DNA from 4 places in the Streptomyces sp. NBC_01176 genome. Region 1 is predicted to be linked to each of the others. Evidence: riboswitches for the same ligand, from Rfam matches in the RefSeq annotation. Region 1 holds a riboswitch; each other region holds the start of a gene.
What was found. A riboswitch is a leader RNA that binds a small molecule or an ion and turns the genes downstream of it on or off. The one in region 1 is predicted to bind thiamine pyrophosphate.
Positions count from the first base shown of each region.

Region 2: linked by a shared signal. The riboswitch ahead of OG199_RS08305 (purine-cytosine permease family protein) and the one ahead of thiC (phosphomethylpyrimidine synthase ThiC) in region 1 are both predicted to bind thiamine pyrophosphate.
Region 3: linked by a shared signal. The riboswitch ahead of OG199_RS13780 (thiamine ABC transporter substrate binding subunit) and the one ahead of thiC (phosphomethylpyrimidine synthase ThiC) in region 1 are both predicted to bind thiamine pyrophosphate.
Region 4: linked by a shared signal. The riboswitch ahead of thiO (glycine oxidase ThiO) and the one ahead of thiC (phosphomethylpyrimidine synthase ThiC) in region 1 are both predicted to bind thiamine pyrophosphate.

Region 1 covers NZ_CP108600.1:5,055,532-5,063,244, forward strand. Annotated here, with positions in the region: gene OG199_RS21780 (DUF5326 family protein) at 1-59, shown strand, start outside; gene OG199_RS21785 (IclR family transcriptional regulator C-terminal domain-containing protein) at 401-1,198, shown strand; gene OG199_RS21790 (SsgA family sporulation/cell division regulator) at 1,298-1,735, shown strand; gene OG199_RS21795 (YibE/F family protein) at 1,798-3,345, opposite strand; TPP riboswitch at 3,417-3,573, shown strand; gene thiC (phosphomethylpyrimidine synthase ThiC) at 3,566-5,395, shown strand; gene OG199_RS21805 (VWA domain-containing protein) at 5,571-7,043, shown strand; gene OG199_RS21810 (hypothetical protein) at 7,158-7,713, opposite strand, start outside.
Region 2 covers NZ_CP108600.1:1,976,822-1,984,534, forward strand. Annotated here, with positions in the region: gene OG199_RS08295 (ArgE/DapE family deacylase) at 1-818, shown strand, start outside; gene thiD (bifunctional hydroxymethylpyrimidine kinase/phosphomethylpyrimidine kinase) at 848-1,660, opposite strand; gene OG199_RS08305 (purine-cytosine permease family protein) at 1,766-3,160, opposite strand; TPP riboswitch at 3,150-3,244, opposite strand; gene OG199_RS08310 (maleylacetate reductase) at 3,465-4,571, opposite strand; gene OG199_RS08315 (type III PLP-dependent enzyme) at 4,666-5,883, opposite strand; gene OG199_RS08320 (SH3 domain-containing protein) at 7,147-7,500, opposite strand.
Region 3 covers NZ_CP108600.1:3,264,433-3,272,145, forward strand. Annotated here, with positions in the region: gene OG199_RS13760 (LOG family protein) at 1-160, shown strand, start outside; gene OG199_RS13765 (LAETG motif-containing sortase-dependent surface protein) at 310-993, shown strand; gene OG199_RS13770 (ABC transporter ATP-binding protein) at 1,248-2,363, opposite strand; gene OG199_RS13775 (ABC transporter permease) at 2,363-4,042, opposite strand; gene OG199_RS13780 (thiamine ABC transporter substrate binding subunit) at 4,018-5,112, opposite strand; TPP riboswitch at 5,190-5,308, opposite strand; gene rlmN (23S rRNA (adenine(2503)-C(2))-methyltransferase RlmN) at 5,348-6,454, opposite strand; gene OG199_RS13790 (DUF6928 family protein) at 6,662-7,420, shown strand; gene OG199_RS13795 (hypothetical protein) at 7,669-7,713, shown strand, end outside.
Region 4 covers NZ_CP108600.1:6,943,312-6,951,024, reverse strand. Annotated here, with positions in the region: gene OG199_RS30065 (hypothetical protein) at 1-563, opposite strand, end outside; gene metF (methylenetetrahydrofolate reductase [NAD(P)H]) at 620-1,543, opposite strand; gene thiE (thiamine phosphate synthase) at 1,742-2,386, opposite strand; gene OG199_RS30050 (Rv2175c family DNA-binding protein) at 2,481-2,846, opposite strand; gene OG199_RS30045 (FAD-dependent oxidoreductase) at 3,451-4,683, opposite strand; gene OG199_RS30040 (hypothetical protein) at 4,760-5,143, opposite strand; TPP riboswitch at 5,196-5,307, shown strand; gene thiO (glycine oxidase ThiO) at 5,305-6,483, shown strand; gene thiS (sulfur carrier protein ThiS) at 6,480-6,680, shown strand; gene OG199_RS30025 (thiazole synthase) at 6,684-7,478, shown strand.

The DNA of each region.
Region 1 (7,713 bases):
GGCTGATCTACGTGGTGCGCAAGTTCACGTCGAGTTCGTCCTCCCGCGGCGACTGGTGACGCACAACCGGGTGAGTCGCGGGTAACGGGCAGGTGGGCAAAGGGAACCCCAGGTTCCCTCGCCCGAGGGAAGTTTTCCGGCGGGGCCGTCTGCGAGCGGTGGCAGGCGGTTAAAGTCCGGAATTCGACGCGGGGCCGACCCCCCGCGGGCAGCGCACAGCCCCCTCCCGTGTCCCCCCGCACGGGCGGTTCCCCTCGCGCTTCGGGAGTGCCCCTTGGCCACGGTTGACACCGCACCCACAGAATCACTCACTCCACCCGTCCAGCGGTCCAGTGTCTCCGCCGCGTCCTACGTCCCGCCGGCCCAGCCGCGCACGTCACCGGGGGAGATCCGTGCCCCCTTGCCGGCCGCGCGCACCGATCGGCTGGGGGCCGCGGCCTCGGAGCCCCACCCCACGACCCTGATCGGCTCCGTGCAACGGGCGATGCGTCTCCTGGAGGCCGTCGCCGCGCGCGAGCACGGGGCGCCCGCGAAACAGCTGGCCCGGGAGGCCGGGCTCGCGTTGCCCACGGCCTACCACCTGCTGCGCACCCTGGTCCACGAGGGCTATCTCTGCCGGGAGAAGGGGCTGTTCTTCCTCGGTGAGGCCGCCGAGCGGTTGAGCAGCAGCGGAGCCCAGCAGAAACGTCGCAGCATGGTGAGCGACGCGCTCGCCCGGTGGCGCGACTCGATCGGTGCGCCGGTGTACTACGCCGTCTACCGCGACGGCGAGATCGAGGTCATGTGCGTCGCGGACACCCCGGGGAATCCGGCGGTGGAGGAGTGGGCCGACTTCAGGGAGACCGGGCACGCCCACGCGGTCGGCAAGTGTCTGCTGTCCCAGCTCGACGAGAGGGCCCGCCGGGATCACCTCGACCGCTATCCCGTGCAGTCGCTCACTCCGTACACGGTGCGTGACAACGCCGGCCTGCTGCGGCGTCTGGAGCGGACGGGACGGATGGACCCCGTCACCGAGCGCCAGGAGTACGCGCTGGGAACGGTGTGTGCCGCTGTGCCGATCACCGCGGGGGCAACCGCCGCGACCGTGGCCATCTCCCTCCCTGTTCACCAGGCCGACCGGCTGCTGCCGGCGGTACGACAATTGCAAGGTGAGATCGGCAGACTACTGGGGACACTCGCGATCTCTATCAGCATCTGAAAACTCACTCCTTGTGATCTCTTGTGTACGTTGAGCAAGATTCCAGCAGTGTCAGGGGGACGATTCCTGGCCAGTCGATGGCAAACGACGGGGTAGGCGATGCGCGAGTCGGTACAGGCAGAGGTCATGATGAGCTTCCTCGTGTCGGAGGAGCTGTCCTTCCGCATCCCGGTGGAGCTGCGCTACGAGACCTGTGATCCCTACGCCGTGCGGCTGACCTTCCACTTGCCCGGCGACGCGCCCGTGACCTGGGCCTTCGGGCGGGAGCTGCTGATCGACGGCGTGGGCCGGCCGTGCGGCGACGGCGATGTGCACATCGCGCCCGCCGATCCGGAGGCGTTCGGCGAGGTACTGATCCGGCTCCAAGTGGGCGGCGACCACGCGCTGTTCCGATCCGGCGCGGCGCCGCTGGTGGCGTTCCTCGACCGTACCGACAAGCTCGTACCGCTGGGGCAGGAGCGCTCCCTCGCGGATTTCGACACCCACCTCGACGAGGCTCTGGACCGCATCCTGGCGGAGGAGCAGAGCGCGGGCTGAAGCATTTCCCGCACTCGCGTGGAGGAACGCTTCCGCACGCCCGGGGCGGGCGCTCGGCGGCCTCAGTGCTTGCGGCGACGACCCTTGCCGCCCCGGACCGTCCCCCGGCCCCCCGAGGAGGGCTCAAGGACGGGCGTCACGGGCCCTGTGGCCGCCGTGAGGCCGCCCTGCGTCCCGGGGCGGTCCGCCGAGACCACCAGGGCCGCCAGCGCGGTGGTGACCGGCACCGAGGCGACCAGACCGATCGAGCCGACCAGGGTGCGCACGATCTCCTCGGCGACCAGTTCGCTGTTGGCGACCGCGCCGACGCTGCTCTGAGCGATCGAGAAGAGCAGCAGCAGCGGCAGCGCGGCACCCGCGTACGCCAGGACGAGCGTGTTGACGACCGACGCGATGTGGTCGCGGCCGATCCGGATGCCCGCGCGGTACAGGCCGCGTCGGCCCATGGTGGGATTGGCCTCGTGCAGCTCCCAGACCGCCGAGGTCTGCGTCACCGTCACATCGTCGAGCACGCCGAGCGAACCGATGATCACGCCCGCGAGCAGCAGACCGCTCATGTCGATGGACGGGTACAGGCCGTGGATCAGACCGGTGTTGTCGTCGGTGTTGCCGGTCAGGGCCGCCCAGCCGATGAACACCGAGCCGAGCACACCGATCAGCACCAGCGAGAGCAGGGTGCCGAGGACGGCCACCGACGTACGGGCCGACAGGCCGTGGCACATGTAGAGCGCGATCAGCATGATGGCGCTCGCCCCGACCACCGCCACGACGAGCGGATTCGCGCCCTCCAGGATGGCGGGCAGGATGAAGAACGTCAGGATGAGGAAACTGACGGCCAACGCGATCAGCGCCATGAGGCCACGCATCCGGCCCACCACCACGACGGCCAGCGCGAAGATCCCGGCGAGCAGCGCCATCGGGAACCTCCGGTTCACGTCGGTGACCGAGTACTGCAGATCCTTGGGCGCCGAGGGCTCGTACGCGACGACGACCTTCTCGCCCTGGTGCAACTGTCGTGACTGGTCGGGCTGGACGATCTCCGTGAAGGTACGGCCCTTGTCCTTGCCGCTGTCCACCCGGATCGTCGCCTTCTTGCACTCGCCCGTCGCCTGCTGCCGGCCGGAGGAACCCGCGGCGGTGGAGGCGTCGCCGGCCTGGGTGCCCCCCGAGGCGTTCACCGACTTGCAGTCCACCTGGACGATCTCGGTGACCGTCGCTTGCTGGCTCTGCCGGTCGAAGCCGACACCCGTGCGCTCGTGCGACGGGGCGCCGCCGGGCCAGAGCACCACGAGGCCCACGACGACCGCCGCGGCGAAGGGAATCAGTACGGCCGCGATGACCTTGCGCAGATGCTTGGAGACGGGCGCGGCGGGGCCATGACTGTGACTGTGCGAGTGCCCCGTCCCCGGAAGGGTGCCCGGCCCCTGCTCGTGCCCGTCACCCGGTCCGTGCCCGCTCCCTGGACCGTTGCCACCATCCGACCCGTGCCCGTGCCCGTGCCCTTGCCCGTTGCCGTGCCCGCGGCCGTTTCCTGAGCCATGGCCGTCGCCGGGGCCGGAGCCACGGCGCGGCTCGGACGGCGGGAACGGGGGCTGCTGCATCGTGGTCACCGACCGATCATCGCAAGAACGGCGAGGGCCCTCTGTTCACCGCGCCAGATATGACGCTAGCGTGGAGGCACCTTTGCACACGCGGGAGCTCGGAGCACCGGGCTGAGAGGGCGCTGACCTCCGTCCCAGCGATGTTTCACATGAAACATCGGCAGACGGAAGCCGCTGCGTCGACCGCTGAACCTGTTACCGGGTAATGCCGGCGTAGGGAGTAGGTCTCATGACCAACAAGGACGTACGCACGCTTGCCTCCAGCCAGACGGACGGGCCGTCGGCCACGTCCCCGGGTGGACAGCCCCAGGGGGCCGGGCAGTCCATCGGGTGGCACAAGGCATACGTCGGGGGTTCGCGCCCCGACCTGCGGGTGCCGGTCCGTCAGGTGCACCTCACCAACGGGCAGTCCGTCTCGCTGTACGACACCTCCGGCCCGTACACCGATCCGACCGTCGACACGGACGTGCGCAGGGGACTCGCTCCGCTGCGTGAGCACTGGATCGTCGCTCGGGGCGACACCGAGGAGTACGCGGGCCGTCCGGTCCGCCCCGAGGACGACGGGATCAAGCACACCTCACCGCGCGGGGGCCTCCGCAACCTTGACGCGGTCTTCCCGGGCCGGCCGCGCCAGCCGCGCCGGGGCCGCCCCGGAGAGGCGGTCACCCAGCTCGGGTACGCCCGCCGCGGCGAGATCACACCCGAGATGGAGTTCGTGGCGGTCCGCGAGAACGTCGACCCCGAGGTCGTCCGCGAGGAGATCGCCGCGGGCCGCGCGGTGCTGCCCGCGAACGTCAACCACCCGGAGATCGAGCCGATGATCATCGGTAAGCGGTTCCTGGTGAAGGTCAACGCCAACATCGGCAACTCCGCGGTGACCTCCTCGATCGAGGAGGAGGTCGAGAAGATGACCTGGGCGACCCGCTGGGGCGCCGACACGGTCATGGACCTGTCCACCGGCCGCAACATCCACACCGCGCGGGAATGGGTGCTGCGCAACTCCCCCGTCCCCATCGGCACGGTGCCCCTCTACCAGGCGCTGGAGAAGGTCGACGGCCGTGCCGAGGAACTGACCTGGGAGATCTACAAGGACACGGTCATCGAACAGGCCGAGCAGGGCGTGGACTACATGACGGTCCACGCGGGCGTGCGTCTGCCGTACGTACCGCTCACCGCGAACCGCAAGACCGGCGTCGTCTCGCGCGGCGGCTCGATCATGGCGGCCTGGTGCCTGGCACACCACAGGGAGTCGTTCCTCTACGAGAACTTCGAGGAACTCTGCGAGATCCTCGCCGCGTACGACGTCACGTACTCGCTCGGCGACGGGTTGCGGCCCGGTTCGATCGCGGACGCCAACGACGCTGCGCAGTTCGCCGAGTTGAGGACGCTCGGGGAACTCAACACGATCGCGAAGCGTTTCCATGTACAGACGATGATCGAGGGCCCGGGACATGTCCCGATGCACAAGATCAAGGAGAACATCGACCTTCAGCAGGAGATCTGCGATGAAGCTCCGTTCTATACGCTCGGCCCGCTGACGACGGACGTCGCGCCGGCGTACGACCACATCACCTCCGGCATCGGTGCCGCGATGATCGCCTGGTGGGGCACGGCCATGCTCTGCTACGTCACGCCCAAGGAGCACCTGGGTCTGCCCAACCGTGACGACGTCAAGACCGGCGTCATCACCTACAAGATCGCCGCGCACGCGGCGGACCTCGCCAAGGGACACCCGGGCGCGCAGGAATGGGACGACGCGCTGTCCGACGCCCGCTTCGAGTTCCGCTGGGAGGACCAGTTCAACCTGGCCCTCGACCCCGACACGGCCCGCGAGTTCCACGACGAGACGCTGCCGGCCGAGCCCGCCAAGACGGCGCACTTCTGCTCCATGTGCGGCCCGAAGTTCTGCAGCATGAAGATCAGCCAGAGCATCGCGGAGCAGTTCGGTGGTTCCGCGGCCGAGGGGGCTTCGCCCGAGGAGATCGCTGAGGGGATGCTCCAGAAGTCGAAGGAGTTCGCGGCGAGCGGGAACCGGGTGTACCTGCCGCTGGCGGACTGACGCCCCGGACGTTCCGGCGAAGTGGTGCTCAGGGTCCGCACACCCTGAGCACCGACCTCCTCGAAGACCGCGGAGGAGCGCGGAGGGAACGGCACCACCCCGTCGGGCCGGAATGTCAGGGGAGTTCGCCTCTGCGGACGGCCGGTTCGGTCGGCAGACTGGGTCCATGACATCCATGAGCAAGGGCGCCAACCTCCCGGTGGCCGTCGGGGCCGCACGGGCCGTGCTCGGCTGGACGGGAGGACCGGGCGCGCCGGACGCGGATGCCTCGGCGCTGCTGCTCGGTGCGGACGGCCGGGTGCGGGACGACGGGGACTTCGTCTTCTACAACCAGCCACGGCACGTCTCGGGTGCCGTCCGCCACCTGGGGAAGCGGCAGGACGCCGGTGTCACGACAGACACGGTCGAGGTGGACCTGCGCTCACTGGAACCGGAGATCGAGCGGGTCGTGCTGGGTGCCTCGGCGGACGGCGGCACCTTCGGCCAGCTGTCCGGGCTGACACTGCGGCTGCTCGACGCCGGGACACAGCGGGAGTTCGCGCGCTTCGAGATGGAGGCCACGACGGAGACGGCGTTCCTCGGCGGCGAGTTGTATCTCCGCGGCGGACAGTGGAAGTTCCGGGCGATCGGACAGGGGTACGCGTCCGGGCTCGCGGGACTCGCCACCGACTTCGGCATCAGCGTGGATGAGGAGCCCGGCCTCCCCACCCCGGCGCCGGTCGTGCCGCCCGTGGTCCCGCCCGCCGCGCCGGCCCCTCCACCCGCTCAAGCTCACCCGGCACCCCGGACTCCCCCGGCGTCCCGGATTCCCCCGGCTCCCCCGGCACCTCCGACGTCCCCGGCTCCCCTGACTCCCCCAGCACCCCCGACCTCCGCGTCGCGTCCGGGCAAGGGCGAGGAGCGGCTGCCCGTGGACATGCGCAAGCGGCTCTCCCTGCGCAAGGAGCAGGTGGCGGTCAGCCTGCGGAAGCACGGGGCGGAGGGTGTCACGGCGCGTGTGGTGTTGATCCTGGATGCCTCCGGTTCCATGTCCTTCCTGTACGCGAAGGGCGTCGTGGCCGACGTGGTGGAGCGGATGGCCGCCGTGGCCGCGCAGTTGGACGACGACGGTGCGATGCAGGCGTGGACGTTCGCCTCGCACGCGGCCCGGCTGCCGGATCTGACCCTCGGCGAGTTGCCCGAGTGGCTCGAGCTTCACGTCCGGGTCGGTGAGCTGAGCCTGTTCCGGCGGAGCAAGAAGCCGCGGAAGGGGCTGCTGCCGGGGCAGGTGGACATGCGGACGGTCGGCATCCAGAACGAGGAGCAGAAGGCGATCGCCGAGGTGCGTACGTATGTCAGGGAGCATCCGGCGGCCGATCCCACCCTGGTCCTGTTCTTCTCCGACGGTGGCGTCTATCGCAACAACGAGATCGAGCGGGAACTGCGGGAGGCGGTGGAGGAGCCGATCTTCTGGCAGTTCGTGGGACTGGGCCGGTCCGACTACGGCGTGCTGGAGCGGTTCGACGCCCTTCCGGGCCGACGCGTCGACAATGTCGGCTTCTTCGCCGTGGACGACATCGGCGGCGTTCCGGACCCGGAGCTGTACGACCGGCTGCTCTCCGAGTTTCCCGCCTGGATCACGGCGGCCCGGCGGCAGGGCATCCTCTGATCCCGTCCGCCGCGCCGCCAGCCCGTGCGCGGGCATGCCGAGCTCCGATCGGGGCCCGCGCCGCGGCGGCGCGGGCCCGTTTCGTCCGTCACCCCCGGTGTCGGCCGCCGGGGATCACTCCGGCTGGTGCTCGGGCCCCCCGAAGTCCGGGCTTGTGAAGTCCGGGCTGCTGAAGCTCGGGCGCGGGCCGGCCGCGGGCCCACCGTCGGGGCTGCTGAACCCCGGCCGGTTGTAGCCGAGATGCGGCATGCGGCCGGTGGTGGGCGTCGGTGACGGCCGGTCCAGTGCCGCCGCGCCGGGATCGGCGAGGGCGTGCCGGAGGAACGGCATGATGCCGCGCTCCAGCAGGGCATCTCGCCAGGCTTCCCTGGCCCGGTCGACCTCCTCGTCGAGCTCGCCGCGCGCTCCTGCCTGGAGCGAGGACGAGCCGTTGCGCAGTGCGGTCAGCAGCAGTCCGACCGCGGCGACCAATATCGCGGCCGCCGTGACCGCGCCGAAGACCCACCCGGTGGTCAGGAGAGTCTGCGCGAACGTCTGTTCGGGATCGAGCACCTTCAACAGGTAGCCGACGAGCAGGAAGATCACCGCGGCTGTTCCGGCGAGAACGGGAGCGAGCACCGCGACGACCGCGATGGCTCCGGCTCCGGCGGTCTCGGTGACCTCCCCCATG
Region 2 (7,713 bases), 3.1 Mb from region 1:
TCCGGGCCTCCGGGGTACGGCTGCGCGGCAGCGTGGCGGGCCACTTCGTGGTCGGCGAGGAGGACGGCGGGATAGGCGCCTTCGGCACCCTGCACCGTGGCCACACCGGCGACGCCTGCGTCATCAGCGAGCCGACCGGCGGCACGCTCGTCACCGCGAACGCCGGCGCCCTGACCTTCCGTGTCACCGTGCCGGGCCGGTCCACGCACGCGAGCACCCGGGACGCCGGGGTGAGCGCCATCGACGCCTACGCGCCGATCGCCGCCGCACTGGCCCGGCTGGAGGTCGCCCGCAGCGAGACGCCCGATCCCCTGATGGCCGAGTACCCCTTCCCGTACACCGTCTCCGTCGGGATGCTCCAGGCCGGCGACTGGGCCAGCAGCGTGCCGGGGCTGCTCGTCGCCGACGGCCGGCTCGGGCTGCGGCTCGGCGAGGACCCGGACGCCGCGCGCGCCGCGTTCGAACGCTGTGTGGCGGAGGCGTGCGCGGCCGATCCGTGGCTGCGCGGGCATCCCGCGGTCGTCTCGTGGCCCGGCGGCCAGTTCACCAGCGGGCGGCTCCCGGCCGGCCATCCCCTGCGCGAGACGGTCGGCACCGCGCACGCCGACGTCACCGGCGCGCCCGGGGCCCGGGAACGCGGCGCCCCCTACGGGAGCGACCTGCGTCTCTATGCCGGGGCGGGCATACCGACACTCCAGTACGGCCCCGGGGACGTACGTCTGGCCCACGGCCCCGACGAGCACGTGTCCCTCGCGGAGACGGTCGCCGTCGCCCAGGCGCTGGTCCTGGCGACACTGCGCACCGTGGGAACCTGCTAGGAACACGGACCAGGGCCCCCGAGGAACGTTCAGCGCCCCGCGCGCATCCGCCAGCCGTGGTCGACCGGTCCGAGTCCGGAACCGAGCGGGAAGCCCGCCGCGATCGCGCCCGTGACGTACTCCTTGGCCCGCCGCACCGCCTCCGGCACCGCCCGCCCCCGCGCCAGCTCCACCGCGACGGCCGAGGCCAGGGTGCAGCCGGTGCCGTGGGTGTGGCGGTTGTCGTGGCGCGGGGCCCGCAACCAGTGCTGTTCGGCGCCGTCGGTCAGCAGGTCGACGGCCTCGCCGGGCAGATGGCCGCCCTTCACGAGGACCCAGCGGGGGCCGTAGGACAGCAGCCGTTCCGCGGCGCGGCCCATGTCCCGCTCGTCCGTCACCTCGATTCCCGTGAGCTCTGCGGTCTCGTCGAGATTCGGCGTGACCACCGTCGCGACCGGCAGCAGCGCGGCCCGTACGGCGTCCAGCGCGTCGTCGGCCAGCAGCCGGTCACCGTGCTTGGAGACGCTCACCGGATCCACCACCACGGGCGCGGCGACGTCCGACAGCAGCTCGGCGACGGTCTCGACGAGCAGCACGGAGCCGAGCATGCCGGTCTTCACCGCCTGCACCCCGATGTCGTCCACGACGCTGCGGTACTGCGCGCGCACCGCCTCCGCGGGAAGTTCCCAGGCTCCCTGCACACCGAGGGAGTTCTGCGCGGTGACCGCGGTCAGCACGCTCATCCCGTGCGCGCCGAGCGCCAGCATGGTCTTGAGGTCGGCCTGGATGCCGGCGCCGCCACCCGAGTCCGAACCGGCGACGGTCAGGACGCGGGGCGGGGCGGCGGGCGTGTTCGAGGACATGACGGGTTCGCTCCGTACGAGAGACGAGACGGATGAGGCGGGCGGGTGAGGCGGGACGGGTGAGGGGTGCGGGACGACAGGGCCCGTGGCCGGCCGCGGCCGTGGTCAGCGACGCAGCCGCAGCGGCGCGTACACCGCGAGGGCCGCGAGGAACGCCACCCCGTAGGCGAGGTCCGCTCCGTGCAGGGCGCGGGCGACCGGACCGACGTACAGGCTGGTGCTCATGAACGGCACCGCCGCGGCGAAGGCGCCGACGAACGCCACCAGCGCGGGCCACCACGGCTGCGGGCGGGCGCTCTCGGCGGACAGGTCGATCGGTGCGCCGGCGCGCGCCCTGGCCCGGACGAGCCAGTCGACGGCGACGATCGCGACGAACCCGGGGATCCAGTAGCCGACGAGCAGCAGCACGTTCTGGAACCGGGTCGTGGTGTCGGCGGCGTGCATCCAGAGCACCAGCGGGAAGCCGAGGACGGCCGCCAGCGCGGCGGCGGCCGGGCGCGGCAGGCGTACGCCCATGGTCTGCAGGGCGAGCGAGCCGCTGTAGTCGTTCATGGCGTTGCTGCTCAGCGCGGCCAGGGCCACGGCGAGCAGCCCGAAGGCGCCGAGGACACCGCCGCCGAGCAGGGTGTCGACGCCGCGGGCGGTCTGGTCGGTGAAGACGGAGGCGCCCCACAGGCCGAGCGCCTGGACGGCCACGAAGGACACACTGACACCGGCGAGCGTGCACCAGAACATGCGCGGCCGGGATGCCGTGCGCGGCAGATAACGGCTGAAGTCGCTGGCGTAGGGGGCCCAGGACAGCGCCAGGCTGAGGGCGATGGTGCAGGTCAGGACGAACGCCCCGGCCCGGTCGGCGCCGTGCGCGGAGGCGGTGGCGGCGGGGTGGTCGCCGTTCAGGAGCTTCACCGTCAGCGCGGCGAAGGCGGCGGCGAGGGCGAACGTCATCACGGTCTGGAGCCGGTGGATCACCTCGTACCCGAGGACGCCGAGCGCTCCCTGCGCGCCCATCATGACCAGCACTCCCAGCCAGAACGGCCAGCCGCACAGCTGGGCCAGCGCGTCCCCGCCGAACAGGCCGATCAGGGCGTCCCAGGCGATCGAGGACAGCCACTGGAGCGCACCCGGCACCAGCACGGCCCGCCCGAACGCGAGCCGGGCGAGCGGCAGCTGTCCGGCGCCGGTCTGGCTGCCCCAGGTGCCGAGGTACGCCGTCGGCACCGCGCCCAGCAGGGTGCCCAGCACGACGGCGGTCAGCGCGGTGGAGAAGTCCAGGCCGAGCGCGACGCCCACGGTGCCGGTGAAGACACCGGTCATCGTCAGGTTGGGGGCGAACCACACGGTGAACAGGCGGCCGGGGCCGCCGTAGCGGTGGTCCTCCGGCACCGGGGCGATGCCGCGCGCCTCGACGCGCAGATCGCCGGGAGCCTCGGGCATCCGCCCGTCGAAGACGCCCTGCGGGCCCCCGACGGCCACTTCACCACGGGCATACGGCAACGACATGAGACATCCCTCCGCCAGTCCTAACTGGTTCAGGTTCGACGGGTGTGATCTCAGCCCTCGTGCGGGGCACCCCGTGTCCGGTTCGGCGTCAGGATAGCCCGGTCCGCGCGTTCGTCCCAGGCAGGGTGCGCACCGACCGTGCGCGTGGGAGCGCGGGGCCGGCGAATCGGCGCGGGGTCCGCGGGGTCCGCGGGGTCCGCGGGGTTCGTCGGGTGCGCGGGGTGCGCGGGGTGCGCGGGGTGCGCGGGGTGCGCGGGGTGCGCGGGGTCGATGCGTGGTGGACGGCGGGCGATGCGCCGCGGCGCTAGGAGCCGACGCGCGGCTCCCAGCCCTCGTACGCCGCTGTCAGCAGGCCCAGCACGCCGTGCGCGGTGACCTCGCGCGGGTTCGGGTATGCCTGGCCGGCGACCTGTGCTGCGGCCACCGCCAAGTCGGCCTCCTCCAGGCCGAGTTCGGCGAGGGTACGGGGTGCGCCCAGACCTCCGGCGAACTCCCGCAGGGCGCGGGGGACGTCGTCCGTGCCGAGCACCCGGGACAGAGTGGCGATCGCCCGGGGCGCGGCGGGCGCGTTGTAGGCGAGGGCGTAGGGCAGGACCACGGTGTGCGTCTCGGCGTGCGGCAGGCCGAAGGTGCCGCCGAGGACGTGGCACAGCTTGTGGTGCAGGCCCATGGTGGTCGCGCCGAGGCAGGCGCCGCACAGCCACGCGCCGTACAGGGCGCGGCTGCGCGCGTCGAGGTCGCCGGGGTCGGCGGCCACGTCCGGCAGGGCGCCCGTCATCGCCCGGACGCCCTCCCCGGCCATGAGGGAGACGAGGGGCGAGGCATCGGGCGCGTACAGGGCTTCGACGGCGTGCGCGAGGGCGTTGACGCCGCTGGTCACGGAGAGGGGGACGGGGAGACCGAGGGTGAGCTCGGGATCGTAGACGACGCTTCGGGGCTGGACGACGAGGTCGCGTCCGGTGCGCTTGGCGCCGTCTTCGGTCAGGCCCCACACCGAGGTCATCTCGGAGCCGGAGTAGGTGGACGGTACGGCGATCAGCGGCAGCCCGGTGCGCAGCGCGATCGCCTTGCCGAGGCCGATCGCGGAGCCGCCCCCGACCGCCACACAACCGTCGGCGCGCATCTCGCGGGCCACCTCGACGGCCTGGGCGGCGACCTCGGCGGGTACGTGCATCCGGGCCTCGGCGTGCAGCCCCGCGCACTGGCCGCCCAGCGCGTCGGCGACCGCCCGTGCGGTGGCCTCGCCCCGGCCGCCGCAGACCACCAGCACCCTGTGCAGACCGAGCCGGGCGACCTCGCCGGGGGTCGCGGACACGGCGGCGCCGGGCCGGAAGACGACCCGGCCGGGCCGGGTCTCGTACGAGAAGTCGAGCGGGTTGTCTGTCGTGAAGTCGGTCGGTTCGACGGTCATGCCACTCTCCTGGTCCGGCACACGATCCTGCCAGGCGTGTCCGAGGATGCGCCGCCGCGCTCCCGACGGCAACTCCTGGTGTTCGGTCGCACGGTCATCGGGACCGGTCGCCGCCGGCGCCCGCGTCCAGGAAGTGGAACCCGGGTTCCGGATAGCGCGCGGGGGCCGGGTGCGGGGCGGACGAGATGTAGGCGCCCGCGAGGGAGAACACCACGCGGTCGCCGGCCCGCAGTCCCTGCGCCCGGACGTCGCGGACCAGGACGTCCTTCGGCGTGCTCAGCTGGCCGGTGAGGGTGGCGCGCTCCCTCCGCACCACGGGACGCGGCCAGGAGTACGGCCACGGCTCCACTTCGAGAACGGACCAGGGCTGGTCGTGCCGCCCGTTCACCGGGGTGCTCAGGTGGACGGCGCCGCCGCGGATGACGGCGAAGTCCTCGCTGGAGCCGTGCTCGACGTCCAGTACCTCGCTCGCGTACCAGCCGCAGTACGCGGTCAGCGCGCGGCCGGGCTCGATCCGCAGCGTCAGTTCCGGGTGGGCCGCGGCGAGTCGGGCGAGGCCCTCGCCGTAGGCGTGCCAGTCGAAGCGGCGCTCGGGGCGGTCGTAGTCCACCGCCATGCCGCCCCCGAGGTCCACCTCGGTGAGCTGAAGGCCGTTCCGGGCGGCCAGTTCCAGGGTCCAGGCGACGACGGACTCGGCCAGCGCCACATGCTCCTCGGCGTGCACCCCGTTGGCCAAGTGGGCGTGGACACCGCGCAGTTCGAGGCTCGGATAACTGCCGTCCGTGAGCAGGCCGACGATCACGTCGGCACGGGCCGGATCGAGGCCGGAGGGGGTGGCGGACCCGCCGCCGTCCGCCGCGAGGAGGCCGTCAACCGGGAGGTCGAACCGGAGCAGCACCGCCACCCGGCGGTCCGGAGCGTGCCGCTGGGCCAGCCCGGCCAGCATGTACAGCTCGTACTCGCTCTCGACCTGGAAGCGTGTCACGCCCCGCTCCAGCGCGTCCGCCAGCTCCGTCGGGGTCTTCTCCGTGCCTCCGAAGACCCGCGGGCGGTCCACGGCGGCCTCGGCGACATGGTCCAGTTCGATGCCGGAGGACACCTTGTAACCGTCGACGTACGGGCCGAGTTCGGCCAGGATCTCCGGTTCCCCGTTGGCCTCGACCGCGTAGTACAGCTCGACGCGATCCGGCAGCGCGGCTCTGACGGAAGCGGCGTGGGCGCGCAGTGCCACCAAGTCGTATATGTAGGCGGGCAGTTCCGTGGGCGACAGGGAGAGGATGCGGTCGCGCACCGCGCGCGGGGGTGTGATCATTGGGGCACTCCGGGTCGTATGGCGCGGGATGTCGTGGGCACGCGACGCGGGTGGCGAGCGGCCGGAGGGCATCGCCGACCGGCCGGCGCGCGATACGGGGAGCAGGGCCACGTCGGATACGCGGAGCAGGACCGCGTGCGCCACGGGATCGCCGACCTCGCTCCCGGGACGCGTGTGCGACGCGCGTGCCGGGTCCGTCGTCCGTGCCGGGTCCGTCGTCCGGGGTGGAGTGGCCGCGATACGCCGACCGAGCGTCCGGTTCGGCGCGCCGAGCGGGGACCGGGAGAGCACCGCCACCGCGCTCCGGCAGGCCGACGCCCTCGCTCGCAGGGCTCGCGCCCTGTGGCATCCCACCATCATTCTGATCCGCGACTCCAAAACCCGTGGCCCGGATACGATCTCTACCCGTCGAGAGATCCTTAGGCACCTCGGGCCGCTCGCGGGCGGCAGCCTCCCGGGAGTGTCGCCCGGCGCACACCACACCTCACGACACCTTGCCACGCCGCGGTTCCACGGGCACGTAGCCGACGGCGTTCCGGCGGTGCGCGCCACCATGTGGCGTTGAGGTGCTTCGTCGGGGAAAGCGGCCAGGACACGACGCGGGCGCGGACAACGGCCGGGTTCCAGGCGTCGGAGCTGCGCGCGTGGTCGGTGATCGCGCCGCTGGAGCAGATGTGCACCCCGGGGCGAACGAGATGCCCTCCGGGGCACGGCACTTGGGAACTTTCGGGCAGCACGGCGGTGTGGTCGCGTACGGGGGGACGTCGGCCGGTCGATACATCGACACATCGGTACATCGGCACATCGGTCGGTACGTCGGTACCGGCTGGCCCGCAGGTGGCGGCGGGGAGGGAGTCGTCCGCGACGACCGGCCGCCGCTCGGCGGCATGGCGCGGTCGACCGCGCCAGAGGTCCGCGCCGATCGCTGTCAGGCCTCGGTCGGCGGGCACGGGCGCGTGGGCGCCGGTGCCACGGCGATGTCCAGGTACGGCCCGTCACCCGGGCCCGGAAGATCCTGGAGCGTGGGATGCGCCCAGCGGATGTGGCAGCGCCTCAGATCGGGGCGGGTCGGATCAGGGTGGCTCGGACCGGGGTGGCTCGGACCGGGGTGGCTCGGACCGGGGGGTGAGCCGGGACGGGGTGGGTGGGTCGGGGCGGGCAGGACGGGATGGGTCGGGACGGCGCGAGACGCACGACGCGGTCCGGCGTGACGCGACGCGGTGCCCGGCTCCGCACGGAACCGGGCACCGCGTCCGGTCAAGGTCAGCAGGTGGCCGACGCGGGCAGTCCGCCGTACTGGTCGCCCTTGAGATACACGGCGCTCACATAGCCCTCGGCCAGCCGCACCCACACGTCGTTGACATAGCCGTTGTCGCGGATGGTCTCGCCGTGGGTCCAGCACGACGCGCCGCGCGGCTCCCCCGCGGCGACGTGCCCGGTGATACCGGTCTGACTCGACGGGCCGGAGCGGACGTTGACGTTCTCGTACGGCGTGACACCGTACGGCAGCCCCGCCGCCGCGGCTTGCGCCACGGCGGCGCCGGTCAGAAGCAGTCCGGCGGCGAACGCCCCGACACCCGCCGTGCTCAACGCCCTGGTCCTCATCCTCATGGTCATGCTGTCCTTCCCCGTGGTGGAGTCCCGGTGTGCTTCCCGGGTGGGACCGCGCGTCCCGCCCGGCCCCACAGGGCAACCTTGCAAGGTCGGCTCCGGGCAGGGAACTTCTTTCGACCACGCTCGAAACGTCCCGCCCCCGGGGCCGGCGTGATCCGGATGATCGAGGAGGGCCGTGACGGGCGCCGGCGGACGTCGCCGTCGGGGGCGGTCGCG
Region 3 (7,713 bases), 1.8 Mb from region 1:
CACCCCGATGGTGCTCGTGGACCGCGCGCACTGGACCGAGCGGCACCCCACCTGGCCCCTCCTCCAGTCCCTCGCCCGTGAGCGGTCGATGGAGTCCCGGATCGCTCTGGTGGACCGGATCGAGGACGCTCCGGAGGCTCTCAAACGCCTCGGTGGTTAACGACATGGCAAAGCCGACGGCACGGCAGGGCATATGCATTGACAGCACTTAGCTGGCACTTATAGACCTGTGTGGCCTAAGGGAGTCCTGTTGCCACAGCAGAACTCCCCTCAAACCCCCCGCAGTTGCGCAATCTGTGAAGGGCAATCGTGTCCATATCTCGCCGTACCGCACGTTCAGTGCGCATCCTCGGTGTTGCCTCCGCCACGGCCGCGCTCGCGCTCGGTGTCGCCGGCAACGCACTTGCTTGCAATATCCGTGACTTCTCGGCCGTCGCCTCGTGCGACGACAACGGGAAGGGCATCATCACCGTGACCGACAACGACGCCTCCGGCGTCGAGGCCACGGTCTCCGTCTTCCTCGAGACCAACGGCGCGGACGCCCGCCAGGTCGGCTCCGAGACGGTCAAGGGCACCCGCGAGGGCGCCACTGTCACCTTCTCCGAGGACTGGGCGCCCAACGCCACGTACCGTATCCACGTCACGGCCGGGAAGATCGTCAACGAGGACGTCACGCCCCAGCTGACCACGCCCTCCAAGGCGTGCAAGTCCGAGGAGACGCCCTCTCCGACGCCGAAGCCGTCGGAGACCTCCTCCTCGCCCGCCCCCTCGGAGTCGGCTTCCGCGACCCCGTCGGAGTCGGAGAGCAGCGCCGCGCCCGCGACGCCTGGAGACAACGCCCCGTCCCCCGCGGTCGGTGACTCCAACCTCGCCGAGACCGGTGCGAACTCCAACACCCCGATGATCGCCGGCATCGCCGGTGCCTTCGTGGTCGTCGGCGGCGGAGCGGTCTTCTTCGGTATGCGCCGCCGCGGCGCCTCGAAGACCGGCTGAACCGCACCACGCCTGTAGGACCGTGTGGCCCGTCCCCTCCCGGAGGGGGCGGGCCACACGTCTGTGCGGAGCACTGGTCGCAGACCGTCCACCACCCGAAGACGGCCCGCGAGGCCGGCGGGGGCCTCTTCCTGACAGTGGCCCGCAGGTCCGTACACGCCACGCCTCGGCCGCGTCACCGGCATCCCGATGGCGTGCGGCGCGGTCACGGTGCCGCACGGACGCCCCGCCCAGTGGTCGTGGTGGTCGGAGGTCTACCCGGCCGAGGCGTCCCCGAGCACGACGACCTCGGCCGCGTCGAAGGCCACCGCGACCTGGTCGCCGGGCGCGGGCGCCTCCCGCAGCGCGCACGCCGCCTCCAGCCGCGGCGCGCCCTCCGGCTGAAGGTGGACGGCGACGTGGGTGCCCCGGAAGGTGCGCGCGGTCACGGTGCAGGGCAGCCCGTCCTCGGCGGCGACCAGCCGTACGCCCGCGGGCCGCACGAGCAGCGTGCCGGGCCCCTGCGGGGTGCCGTCGGGTACCGGGAGCTTCCCCCACGGCGTGTCCGCCACCCGGCCTGTCACCGTCGCGTCGACGACGTTGTCGAAGCCGAGGAAGCGTGCCACGAACTCGTCCGCCGGATGCTGCCAGACCTCAAGGGGCGTACCGGACTGGGCGATTCGCCCGTCGCGCATCACCACGACCCGGTCGGCCAGCGCGAAGGCCTCGCCCTGGTCGTGCGTGACGGCGAGCACGGTCGTGCCCAACCGGCCGAAGAGCTCCCGGAGTTCGACGACCAGTCGTTCGCGCAGCGAGCGGTCGAGCTGGCCGAGCGGTTCGTCGAGCATCAGCAGCCGGGGGCGAGGGGCGAGGGCACGGGCCAGCGCGACCCGCTGCTGCTCGCCTCCGGACAGGGCCGCGACGGCCCGGGAGGCGGCGCCGGGCAGCCCGACGAGTTCCAGCAACTCACCGACGCGCACCGCCTGTTGTTGCTTCGACGCGCCGTGCATCCGGAGCCCGAAGGCGACGTTGCCGCCCACGTCGCGCTGCGGGAAGAGCTGATGGTCCTGGAACATCAGCCCGACGCCCCGGCGGTGCGCGGGCACCTCCGCCTGGTCGTGGCCGGCCAGGAGCACACGGCCCGCGTCGAGCGGCTGCAGTCCGGCCACCGCCCGCAGCAGCGTGGACTTGCCGCTGCCGCTCGGCCCGAGCACGCACACGATCTCGTGCTCGGCGACCTCCAGATCGACGGCGTCCAGCACGGGCCGGCCGCCGAAGCGCACGGTCGCGGCCTCGATGCCGAGCAGAACGTCCGACGCCGACGCGGACGCCGACGCCGCTGCCCCCGCCCCCGTCGCCCCAGCCGTCGCCTTCGTGACGAGCTTCGCCATCAGAACTCCCCCGTCCGGTCGGTCCGCACGCGCTCCAGCAGCAGCAGCGCCACCGCGCACACCACCATCAAGATCGTCGAAAGTGCCATCGCCTGCCCGTAGTTGAGGTCCCCGGCGCGCCCGAGCAGCCGCGCGACCGCGACCGGCAGCGTCGGGTTGTCGGGGCGCGCGATGAAGACGGTCGCCCCGAACTCACCGAGCGACACGGCGAAGGCGAACCCCGCCGCGATCAGCAGCGCCCGTCGCACCATCGGCAGATCGACCTCCCGCCACACCCGCCACGGCGAGGCCCCGAGCACCGACGCCGCCTCCCGCAGCCGTCCGTCCACGGCCCGCAGCACGGGCAGCATCGTCCGTACGACGAAGGGGACGCCCACCAGCGCCTGCGCGAGCGGCACCAGGATCCAGCTGCTCCTGAGGTCGAGGGGCGGCTCGTCCAGCGCGATCAGGAACCCGAAACCGACGGTCACGGCGGACACACCGAGCGGCAGCATCAGCAGTGCGTCGAAACCCCGTACGAGCCGACCGGCGCGGCCGGTGAGAGCGGCGGCCGCCAGACCTCCGATGACCACGGCGATCGCGGTGGCGGCGAGCGCGTACTCCAGCGAGTTGCCGATCGCCTCGATCGGGGCCACCAGGAAGATGCCGCCGTCGTCGGAGGCGAGCGCCCTGTAGTAGCCGAGTCCGAAGCCGCCGGGGGTGTCCAGGGATCGCTGGACCAGGACTCCGAGCGGCAGCACGAGCAGGACGGCGATGCTCGCGAGCACTCCCGTGAGCAGTGCCCACTGCCCGGCCCCGCGCGGCCGGCGGGCGGTCGTCTCCGGGGCCACCAGACGCAGGGCGGTCTCCCGGCGGCGTACGGTCGCGGCGTGGACGGCGAGGATCGCGCCGACGGCCACGAACTGGATGATCGTCAGCACCGCCGCCGTCGCGAGGTCGAAGATCTCCGAGGTCTGCCGGTAGATCTCGACCTCGAGGGTGGAGAAGGTCGGCCCGCCGAGGATCTGGACCACCCCGAACGAGGTGAAGGTGAAGAGAAAGACCATGAGCGCGGCGGCGGCGACGGCCGGGCTCAGGGCCGGCAGCGTCACCGTGCGCCAGGCCGCGAACCGGGAAGCGCCGAGCATGCGCGCGGCCTCCTCCTGGCGCGGGTCGAGCTGCGACCAGAGCCCGCCGACCGTGCGGACGACCACCGCGTAGTTGAAGAAGACGTGCGCGAGCAGGATCGCCCAGACGGTGGTGTCGAGCCGGACGCCCCACAGGCCGTCCAGGAGTCCCCCGCGGCCGATGAGCGCCAGGAACGCCGTGCCGACGACGACGGTGGGCAGTACGAACGGGACGGTCACCACCGCGCGCAGCACCTGCTTGCCCCGGAAGTCGAAGCGCGCGAAGACATACGCGCCGGGGAGCGCGATCAGCAGCGTGAGCGCTGTCGAGGCGAGCGCCTGCCAGGTGGTGAACCACAGCACGTGCCGGATGTCGGCCTGGCCGAGCACCTCGCCGATCCGTCCGAGCCGCCAGACCCCGTCGACCTCGAGACCGCGGGCCACGATCGCCGCGACGGGGTAGGCGAAGAAGACGGCGAAGAACACGACCGGCAGGGCCATGAGCCACAGCCGCGTCGCGCTCCCACGCCTCCTGGGCGCCGCCTCGGCTACTTCAGTACGAGCGAGGTCCACGACTTGACCCACTGGTCACGGTTCTTGGCGATCTCGGCGGGGGCCAGGGTCTCGGGGTGCGCGGCCTGCGGGCCGAACTTCACGAACACCTCGGGCACCTTCGCGGTCTCACGCACCGGGTACACGAACATGTTCAGCGGCATGTCCTCCTGGAACCTGAGGCTGATGAGGAAGTCGAGGAGCGCCTTGCCGCCCTTCGTGTTCTTCGCGTTGTCCAGCAGCCCCGCGTACTCGACCTGGCGGAAGCAGGTGCCGTTCGCGACCCCGGTCGGCGCGGTCTTCGGCTTCGGGTCGGCGTAGACCACCTCGGCGGGCGGCGAGGAGGCGTACGAGACGACCAGCGGCCGGTCGGCCTTGGCCTTCTTGCCGCCCGCGGAGCCCGAGAACTCGTCGTTGTAGGCCTGCTCCCAGCCGTCGACCACCTTCACGCCGTTGGCCTTGAGCTTCTTCCAGTAGCCCTGCCACCCGGCGTCCCCGTACTTCGCGGCGGTGCCGAGCAGGAAACCGAGGCCGGGCGAGGACGTGGACGCGTTCTCGGTGACGAGGAGGTTCCTGTACGCGGGCTTGATCAGGTCGTCGAAGGAGGTGGGCGGGGCCAGCTCGTGCTTGCTGAAGTAGGCCTTGTCGTAGTTGACGCAGATGTCGCCGGAGTCGATGGGCGTGACCCGGTGCTTCTCCTGGTCGACCCGGTAGCGCTGGACGATCTGGTCGGAGCCCTTGGGCTCGTACGGCTGGAACAGCCCGTTGTCGAGCGCCCGGGAGAGCAGGGTGTTGTCGACGCCGAAGAAGACGTCGCCCTGCGGGTTGTCCTTGGTCAGGATGGCCTTGTTGACGGCCTGGCCGGCGTCGCCGTCCTTGAGGATCCTGACCTTGTAACCCGACTCCTGCTCGAAGGCGTGCAGCACGCTCTTGGAGTAGGCGAAGGAGTCGTGGCTGACGAGGGTCACGGTCCTGGAGTCGGCGGCCTTGTCGCCGGAACCGGACGAGCCGCACGCGGACAGCGTGACGAGACCCAGTGCGACGACCAGGGCCGCGGTCGTCCGCCTCTTGGTGCTCACTTTGGTGCTCACTGGATTCCTCCTGGGGTGACCAGGAAGAGACGCGGCCCTGCCCGGGAACTCGGCGGTTCCCGGGCAGGGCGCAACAGCTTGAGTGATGCCCGAACTTCCTACCCAGAATGACCTGGGCGAGGTTCAGAGGGTCTGCGGCCCACCGGTGCTCCGGCTGCCGCACTCTCAGCGCTGTGGCGCTCCCCTGTCGGAATATGAAGATGTCGGAATATGAAAATGTACGTGCCGGGTCAGACTACCGCTCGGTCGCCGCGAGCTGGCCGCACGCCCCGTCGATCTCCTGGCCCCGGGTGTCCCGGACGGTGACCGGCACGCCGTGGGCCGCGATGGCCTCGACGAACGCCTTCTCGTCCTCGGGCCGCGAGGCGGTCCACTTCGAGCCCGGGGTCGGGTTCAGCGGGATGAGGTTGACGTGCACGGGCTTGCCCCTGAGCAGCCGCCCGAGCCGGTCACCGCGCCACGCCTGGTCGTTGATGTCCCGGATGAGGGCGTACTCGATGGAGAGCCGGCGCCCCGACTTGGCCGCGTACTCCCAGCCCGCGTCGAGCACCTCCCGCACCTTCCACCGTGTGTTCACGGGGACGAGGGTGTCGCGCAGCTCGTCGTCCGGCGCGTGCAGGGAGATGGCGAGGCGGCACTTGAAGCCCTCGTCGGAGAACCGGTGGATGGCCGGGACCAGTCCGACCGTCGACACGGTGATGCCGCGCTGGGAGAGTCCGACGCCGTCCGGCTCGGGGTCGGTGAGCGCGCGGATGGCGCCCACGACCCGCTTGTAGTTGGCGAGCGGCTCTCCCATACCCATGAAGACGATGTTGCTCAGCCGCGCCGGGCCCCCGGGGATCTCCCCGTCCCGCAGCGCCCGCATGCCGTCCACGATCTGGTGCACGATCTCGCCGGTCGACAGGTTCCGGTCGAGCCCGGCCTGGCCGGTGGCACAGAACGGGCAGTTCATCCCGCACCCCGCCTGGGAGCTGATGCACATGGTCACCCGGTCCGGGTAGCGCATCAGCACGGACTCGACGAGCGTGCCGTCGAAGAGCCGCCACAGGGTCTTGCGCGTGGTCTCCTGGTCGGTCGACAGATGCCGCACGACGGTCATCAGCTCGGGAAGCAGCGCTTCCTGGAGCTTGCCGCGCGCGGCGGCCGGGATGTCCGTCCACTCCGCGGGATCGTGCGCGAACCGCGCGAAGTAGTGCTGCGAGAGCTGCTTGGCGCGAAACGGCTTCTCCCCGATCGCGGCAACGGCCTCCTTACGCTCGGCGGGCGTGAGGTCGGCAAGGTGCCGCGGCGGCTTCTTGGCTCCGCGGGGGGCGACGAATGTGAGTTCTCCGGGCTTCGGCATAACCCTTCCAGTGTCGCAGATCAACTCGGGGAGCCCAGGCCAGAGCGGGGTGGGGGTGGTCACCCACGGGTGCCGCCTGTCAGCTTTGGTCGACCTCGCACGGCCCAGGGACGGCCCAGCACGGTCCTCGGTCGGACCCTCGTGGCGATGTCAGTGCCGGTGGCTATGGTGCGACGACCATCGAGCGCGACTCATCGGGGAGGGGCCATGGGAGCCAAAACGGGACTGCTCATCTACGCAAACGGCGAGGTGCCGGCCCTGCTGCGGCAGGCGGGGGCGGCGGACCTGGCGCGGACGTCCGAGATGATGCGGCGCCTTTACCCGGGCTGGGAGATCGAACAGCTCCCCGGCTCGACGCTGGGGGGCGGCGTGTACCCGCCGAAAGACACGGCGTACGCAGCGAGCCGACCGGGCGTGGAGATCGTCTGCGACCAACGGGTGATGATCGACTTCCCGTCCCAGCTTCCCGAGCACCTCGTCGCGGCGAGCGCCGGCCGACGGCTCGTCCTGCACGCCATGCACAGCGTCGTCGACTGGCTCGCGTTCGCGGTGTGGGAGGACGGGCGCCTGGTCCGCTCCCTGAGCCTGTCGCCGGACAGCGGCATCATCGAGAACCTCGGCGAACCGCTCCCCTTCGAGCTGCCCTACTGGGCCGGCGACCGCCCCGCGGACATCGCCCCCTGGCCCGACGAGGACGAAGAGCCGTACCCGCTGCCCTTCCACCCGTTGGACCTAGGCGAAGATGCCCTCCGCGCACTCTGCGGCTTCGTCCAGGAGGGCCGCCCCGAACCTGACGACATCAACGCATACGGCATCGACCTCCACGGATTCCACGTGCGGGACCCTCACGGGCCTGACCCTGCGGAGGAAGAAGCGAAGTTGAAAAAGATCATGGAAACCATGGGGTCGCCGCGCTTCTACACGCTGGGCCCCGATGGCTCGCTGATCGAGCGCGACGGCCTGTAGCCCACGACCGCTTCGTCCCGAAGCAGCGCGGGCCCGTGCTCAGCCTTGGCCCGGTGTGCTCCTCACCTGCGCTGACAGGCCGCAGACGCCGCGGTCCGTCGGCGTTGTCATGCGGTTGAACACTCGCGACTGCCGCTCCTCGCGTGCGCGAAACACCGGTGCGGGAGCACTGAAGGCTGCCTTACGATCCGTACTGCCTGCGTCGGCCGGCCCGCAGCACCAGCCCGTTGTGAAGGGGGCCACCCCCAGTGTGGGACGGAGCGTTCTACCGCGTCCGACGTGACGATTACGAG
Region 4 (7,713 bases), 1.9 Mb from region 1:
GCGGCGTCGCTGTAGACGCCGTAGGAGCCGGTGTCATCGGGCAGGGGCTGGGGCTCGTACACGGCCGTGCCCCCGGTCGCCGTGAGGTCGCCGGAGCCGGTCGGCATGAACCGGTCGGAGTGCGCGGGCGTGAAGACGTCGTCCTCGCGGGCGTAGTCGTCGTCACCCTGCGGATACCCTGCGTCCTCGGCCGCCTCCTGCTCCGGCTCGAGGTCGGAGACCTCCTGCATCGGATCCTGGCGGTCCGGCTCGCCGCGACGGCGCTTGCTCCTGCCCGAACCCTTGTCCGGAGCCTTCTCGGCTGCCTGACGGTTGCCCACCGCCCAGCCGGCCGCGAAGCCGCGCCGGAACGACAGCGTGACGTACGTCTGGCCGACCGCGAAGGCGGCCGCGCCCAGACCGACGACGATCACGGACGGGATCAGCACACCGAGAACCACACCGGCGAAGCCGACGAAGGCGAGCAGCCGGTAGCGCAGCCGCGCCTTGTACTGCAGCAGAACCTCGCCGAGGAGCCACAGTGCGACGATGCCGAAAGCGATATAGAGGACCGTCAAGCCCATGTACGCCCCTCTCCCAGTGGCCGCTACGCAGTGTGTCGTACGCGGGTGCGGCCGGTCTAGGCCTGCTGTGAGTGGTGCAGGCCCAGATTCTCGTAGATTTCCAGCGTCGCCGTGGAGTTGTTCAGCGTAATGAAGTGCAGTCCGGGGACGCCCTCGTCCAGCAGCTTCGCGCAGAACTCCGTCGCGAACTCGATGCCAATGGAGCGTACAGCCGCCGGATCGTCTTTGGCTGTGAGGATCCGCTCTTTCAGGACGTCCGGGAACGAAGCGTTACTCAGCTGTGGAAGCCGTTCCAGCATCTTCACACTCGTCACCGGCATGACCTCGGGGATCACCGGCGTCCCGCAGCCCGCCGCCGCGACCCGGTCGCGCAGCCGGAGGTACGACTCGGGCTGGAAGAACATCTGCGTGATCGCGTAGTCCGCGCCGGCCCGGCACTTGTCGACGAAGTGCGCGACGTCCGTGTCCCAGCCGGTGGAGCGCGGATGCATCTCCGGGAAGGCGGCGACGCCCACGCAGAAGTCGCCGGACTCCTTGATGAGACGGACGAGTTCGGCCGCGTAGGTCAGGCCCTGGGGATGCGGCACCCACTCGCCCATGGGGTCGCCCGGCGGGTCTCCGCGGACCGCGAGCATGTTCCGGATCCCCGCGTCCGCGTACTGGCCGATGATGTTGCGCAGCTCGGCCACGGAGTGGTTGACGGCGGTGAGGTGGGCCACCGGCGTGAGCGTGGTGTCGGCGACGATCTGCTCGGTCTCCCTGACCGTGCCGGCGCGGGTGGAGCCGCCCGCTCCGTAGGTCACGGAGACGAAGTCGGGGGCGACGGCCTCTACCCGGCGCAGCGCGTTCCACAGGTTCCGCTCGCCCTTGGGGGTCTTCGGCGCGGAGAACTCGAACGAGTACGTCTTCTTGCCGGACGCGAGCATGTCGCTCACGATGCGTGCGCGGTCAGTCCTGGTGGAGGCAGATCCGAGGGCCATACTCGCAGGTTAGCCAGGGGGCGGCGGTCCCCCAACCGAACGGCAGTGAATTGTCTGATTCGTCGGCTTCTTGTCCACCCCTCGGACAGAGCGGGCCCGCGCCGACGGGCGGCGGGACGACCCGGCGGGCCACGGGTTCCGGCCGACGGGCCGCAGGCGGTCCGGCAAGCGGGCCACGGGCCGTGCGGCTCGGGGCGGTCAGGCCTGCCGCAGCCGCTTCGCGAACTCCGCGGCCGCCGCCGCGGGGTCGTCCGCCTCGGTGATCGCTCGTACGACGACGACACGGCGGGCGCCCGCCTCCAGCACCTCGTCGAGGTTGCCCAGGTCGATGCCGCCGATGGCGAACCAGGGGCGGTCGGTGTCCAGCGCGGCGGTGTGGCGGACCAGGTCGAGGCCCGGTGCGTGGCGGCCGGGCTTGGTGGGAGTGGGCCAGCAGGGGCCGGTGCAGAAGTAGTCCACGCCCTCCTGGACGGCGGCGGCCGAGGCCTCTGCCGCCGCGTGCGTGGAGCGGCCGATCAGGATTTCGTCGCCGAGGATGGCGCGGGCCGCGGGGACCGGGAGGTCCCCCTGGCCCAGATGGAGTACGTCGGCGCCGGCCGCGTGCGCGACGTCCGCCCGGTCGTTGACCGCGAGGAGCTTGCCGTGGCGGGCGCAGGCGTCGGCGAAGACCTGGAGGTGTTCCAGTTCCTCGGCCGCCTCCATGCCCTTGTCGCGCAGCTGCACGATGTCGACGCCACTCGCCAGAACGGCGTCCAGGAACTCGGCGAGGTCGCCCTGGCGCGTGCGCGCGTCCGTGCAGAGATAGACGCGGGCGTCGGCGAGGCGGGCGGCGTTCTCGGGCATGCGTGGGTCCCCCGTGTGCGGCGGTGCGTACGGACCACGGCGGCCGGGGTGGTCCGGGGCCGGCCGTGGTCCGTACGCCGGACGTGTTGTCGGATCAGACGGCGAGCGCCTGGGCGCGACGCTTCACCTCCGTGCCGCGATTCTCGCTCAGCGCCTGCGCGGGGGTGCCGGGCAGGGTCGGGTCGGAGGTGAAGAGCCACTCGAGCATCTCTTCGTCGGTGAAGCCGTCGTCCCGCAGGAGCGTCAGGGTGCCGGTGAGGCCCTTGACGACCTTGTCCTCGTCGATGAAAGCGGCGGGGACGTGCAGCGCGCGGTTCTCACCACGGCGTACGGCGATCAGCTGGCCTTCCTTGACCAGCTGCCGGACGCGCGTCACCTCGACGCCGAACTGTTCGGCGATGTCGGGGAGGGTGAGCCAGGCGGGGACGAGAGCATCGATCTTTGCGTCAATCTCGGTCACGGGACAAGCCTGCCATCCCGGACTGACACTCGGTACCCGAGCGCCACCCGTCCCGCGTCAGAAGTGCGTGAATCTCGCGGAATTCCGCCGAATTCCGGCGCGGCGGCACCCGCGCGGGCCGGGCGGCGGCCGGGCCGCCGCCCGGAGAGGGAACCGGTCGGCCCGGGGTCCGCCGACCGAGGGAACCCCCGGCCCGGGGCCGACTCCTCGGCGTCGCCCGCCCCAGGGAAGACGTCGGAACCCGCTCAGACCATGGCGCCCGTCGGACGGGAGACCCCACCGGCCCAGGGCCGACCCGTCAGCGGCGCCCACCCGAAGGACGACCTCGGAACCCGCTCAGACCATGGCGCCCGTCGGGCGGGAGACCCCACCGGCCATGCGCCGACCCGTCAGCGTCGCCCACCCGAAGGAAAACCTCGGAACCCGCTCAGACCATGGCGCCCGTCGAGCGGGAGACGCCCTGGGCCGACCCCTCGGCATCGCCCGCCCCAGCGGAAGGCCTCGGAACCCGCTCAGACCATGGCGTCCCTCAGACATGGGACCCCACCGGCCCAGGGCCGACCCCTCGGCGTCGCCCGCCCCAGCGGAAGGCGTCGGAGCCCGCTCAGGCCATGGCGTCCTTCAGAGGGCGGGACGGATTCGACAGGATCTCCGGGTCCAGCGGCATGCCCGCCTCGATCAGACGGCGCCCCTGGGCCAGGTCGCGGGGGCGGCCCACCGCCAGGAGGGCGACGAGGCGGGAGTCGCGCAGCCAGCAGACCGTCCAGGCGGCGCCCGAGGAGTCGCCGCGCCAGACGGTCGTGTCGGCGGGCGCGTGGTGGCCGACGTACTGGACGAAACGGCCGAACTGCTCGGACCAGAAGTACGGAACCGGGTCGTACGCCGCCGGGGCCTCGCCGATGATGTTCGCCGCCACCGTGCGCGGTCCCTGCAGGGCGTTGTCCCAGTGGTGGACGAGAAGGCGCTCCTCGTACCGGCCCGAGGGGAAGGAGGCGCAGTCGCCGACCGCGTAGACGTCCGGCAGGGAGGTGCGCAGGTGGCTGTCGGCCACGACCTCGCGGTGGGCGCCGAGCTCGATGCCGGAGCCGGCCAGCCAGGCGGTGGCGGGCCGGGCGCCGATGCCGACGACCACGGCGCCCGCGGGCACCCGGGACCCGTCGTCGAGCACCACGGCGCCGGGCTCGACGCGCTCCACGCGCGCGTGGGTGCGCAGCGAGGCCCCGCTGTCCGCGTACCAGGCGGCCATCGGCGCGGCCACCTCCGCGGGCAGCGCCCCGGCCAGTGGCCGGTCGGCGGCCTCGACGACCGTCACCGCGCACCCGGCCTCGCGCGCCGCCGTCGCGAACTCCGCGCCGATCCAGCCCGCCCCGACCACCACGATGTCGTGCTGCCGGGCGAGCACCGGGCGCAGCCGTTCGGCGTCGTCCAGGGTGCGCAGGAGGTGGACGCCGGGCATGCCCTGCGCGCCGGGGAGCTGGATCGGTTCCGCGCCGGTCGCCAGGACCAGGACGTCGTAGGGCACCGGTCCCGTGCCGGTGTCCAGCTCGTGGTCCCCGGGGCGCAGGCCCAGCGCCTCGCAGCCGAGCTTCAGTTCGATGCCCAGTGCCTCGAAGTCGATGTCGAAGGCGGAGTGCTCGGCCTTGCCGAGCAGCACCGCCTTGGACAACGGCGGCCGGTCGTACGGCTGGTGCGGCTCGGCGCCGATCAGTGTCACTCCGCCGGTGAAGCCCTGTTCGCGCAGGGCGACCGCGGTCTGTACGCCGGCCATGCCCGCGCCCGCGATGACGACCCGGCGTGCCGTAGGCCCCTGCGCTTGCCCCTGCGTCTGCTCGCTCACCTGATCACCATAGACACCTGACAATCCGTCAGTCAGCGGACGTGCTCAGTGACCTGTTCCACAATGCGACTCGGTGTCAGCCGGACCGTTCGACGCGGGCGGCCTGTGCGGGGCCTACGAGGGGTTCGCCCTGTTCCACCACGCTCGTCCCGCTGCCCGTCCGCGACTCCCACTCCCAGGTCTCCTCCAGCCGCAGCCGGCCGTCGGAGAGCTCCACCACGTCCGACACGCAGTGCCCGCCGGACGTGGTGCCGTCGCGTCCCAGCTGTACGTACCGGAAGTCGAGGCGGTCGCCCTCCCGGGTCCCCAGGAGACGGCCGCGGACGATGTCGCCACCCGCGTACTCGGCCCAGATCTCGCCGTCCTTCTCGTGGTACGTGAACCGGGTGCCGGTCCCGACCTGGCCCGGCGCCTGGTCGGCTACCGGGGCGAGGACGAGGCCGTCGAGCGAACGGGCCATGGGCGGAGGCTCCCTTACTGAGGCCCGCGGCAGCGAGCTAGGGTGGTCAACGTAGAGCACTCGCGGGAGCCCGGACGCACCGGGCTGAGAGGGAGGCTGGCGGCCTCCGACCGTACGAACCTGATCCGGGTCATGCCGGCGAAGGGAGGGGCTGGACGCCCATGTCGCATACACCGGCGGAGAGGTCCGTCACGTCCGACGTCCTGGTGGTGGGCGGCGGGATCATCGGCCTGGTCACGGCGTGGCGGGCCGCCCAGCGCGGGTTCACCACGGCGGTCGTGGACCCGGAACCGGGCGGCGGGGCCGCACAGGTCGCCGCCGGAATGCTCGCGGCCGTCACCGAGCTGCACTACGGCGAGCAGACCCTGCTGGGCCTGAACCTCGCCTCCGCGCGCCGCTATCCGGACTTCGTCGCCGAGCTCACCGAGGCGGCGGGCCAGGACCTCGGTTATCGCCGGTGCGGCACGCTGGCCGTCGCCCTGGACTCCGACGACCGCGCCCATCTGCGTGAACTGCATGCCCTGCAGAACCGTTCGGGGCTCGACTCGGAGTGGCTCAGCGGCCGGGAGTGCCGCCGGCTGGAGCCGATGCTCGCGCCGGGTGTCCGTGGTGGTCTGCGCGTCGACGGCGACCACCAGATCGACCCGCGCCGCCTCGCGAAGGCCCTGGTCACTGCGTGTGAGCGAGCCGGAGTGGTGTTCCACAGGACCTGGGCGGAGCGGCTGACCGTGGTCCGGGAGCGGGCCACCGGGGTCGTCACCGCGGGCGGCGACCGGCTGGAGGCGACGCAGGTGGTGCTGGCCGCGGGCAGCCTCAGCGGGAGACTCGAGGGCGTGCCCGACGACGTGAGGCCGCCCGTCCGCCCGGTGAAGGGGCAGGTGCTGCGGCTGACCGTGCCGAAGCGGTACGCGCCCTTCCTGAGCCGCACCGTGCGGGCCGTGGTCCGCGGCAGCCAGGTCTATCTGGTGCCGCGCGAGAGCGGCGAGCTCGTCGTCGGCGCGACCAGCGAGGAGCTGGGCTGGGACACCACGGTGACCGCGGGCGGGGTGTACGAGCTGCTGCGCGACGCCCATGAGCTGGTGCCCGGGATCACCGAACTGCCGCTGACCGAGACCCGGGCCGGACTGCGCCCCGGCTCGCCCGACAACGCTCCGCTGCTCGGCCCGACCGGGCTCGACGGACTGCTGCTGGCCACCGGCCACCACCGCAACGGCGTCCTGCTCACTCCCGTCACCGGGGACGTCATGGCGCACGTCCTCGCCTCGGGGGAGCTCCCCGAGGAAGCGCGCCCCTTCACTCCCCACCGGTTCAGCCCGACACGCACGGAGCAGCCCGTATGAACATCCTCGTCAACGGCGAGCGCCGGCTCGTCGCCGCGGGCACCGCCCTCGACACGCTCGTCGCCACGCTCACGGCGGCGCCCTCCGGCGTCGCGGCCGCGCTCAACGAGACGGTCGTCCCGCGCACCCAGTGGTCGTCCACGTCCCTGCGCGAGGGAGACCGTGTCGAAGTCCTCACCGCTGTCCAAGGAGGCTGACCCATGGCCGACGATCCGTTCGTCCTCGGAGGTACGTCCTTCACGTCCCGGCTGATCATGGGTACGGGGGGTGCGCCCAGTCTCGACGTGCTGGAGCGGTCGCTCGTGGCGTCCGGGACGGAGCTGACGACGGTCGCGCTGCGCCGGGTGGATCCCGCGGCGCACGGCTCCGTCCTGTCCGTGCTCGACCGGCTCGGCATCCGCGTCCTGCCGAACACGGCGGGGTGCTTCACCGCGGGCGAGGCCGTGCTGACCGCGCGGCTCGCTCGGGAGGCGCTCGGCACCGATCTGGTCAAGCTGGAGGTCATCGCCGACGAGCGCACCCTGCTGCCCGACCCGATCGAGCTGCTCGACGCCGCGGAGACGCTGGTCGACGACGGCTTCACGGTGCTGCCGTACACGAACGACGACCCCGTGCTCGCGCGGAAGCTGGAGGATGTCGGGTGCGCGGCGGTCATGCCGCTCGGCTCACCCATCGGTTCGGGCCTGGGGATCCGCAACCCGCACAACTTCGAGCTGATCGTGGAGCACGCGCGCGTGCCGGTGATCCTGGACGCGGGGGCCGGTACGGCGTCGGACGCGGCGCTGGCGATGGAGCTGGGGTGTGCCGGTGTGATGCTCGCCTCGGCCGTGACACGGGCGCAGGAGCCGGTGCTGATGGCCGAGGGCATGAGGCACGCCGTGGAGGCGGGGCGTCTCGCGCGGCGTGCGGGGCGGATTCCCCGGCGGCACTTCGCCTCGGCGTCCTCTCCCGCCGAGGGTCTGGCGCGGCTGGATCCGGAGCGGCCGGCCTTCTAGCGCGGCGGCGCCGGGCATCGCGGCGGCGGGGGACCGGTGCCCGCCGTGGCACCGATTCGTGCCGTCACGGGCTCCTCCTGGCGGTCGCGTGACGGCGGTTTCCGGCCAGTGGGAGCGTGGGGCTCCGGGTGGTGGGGGTCGCCGCCGGCGGAGCGGGCCGCGTCACCTCTTCGGCGCGATGTGCGTCACAGGTCGGCTGCAGTCCCGCCCCGGTACGGGCCACAGCGAGAGCGCC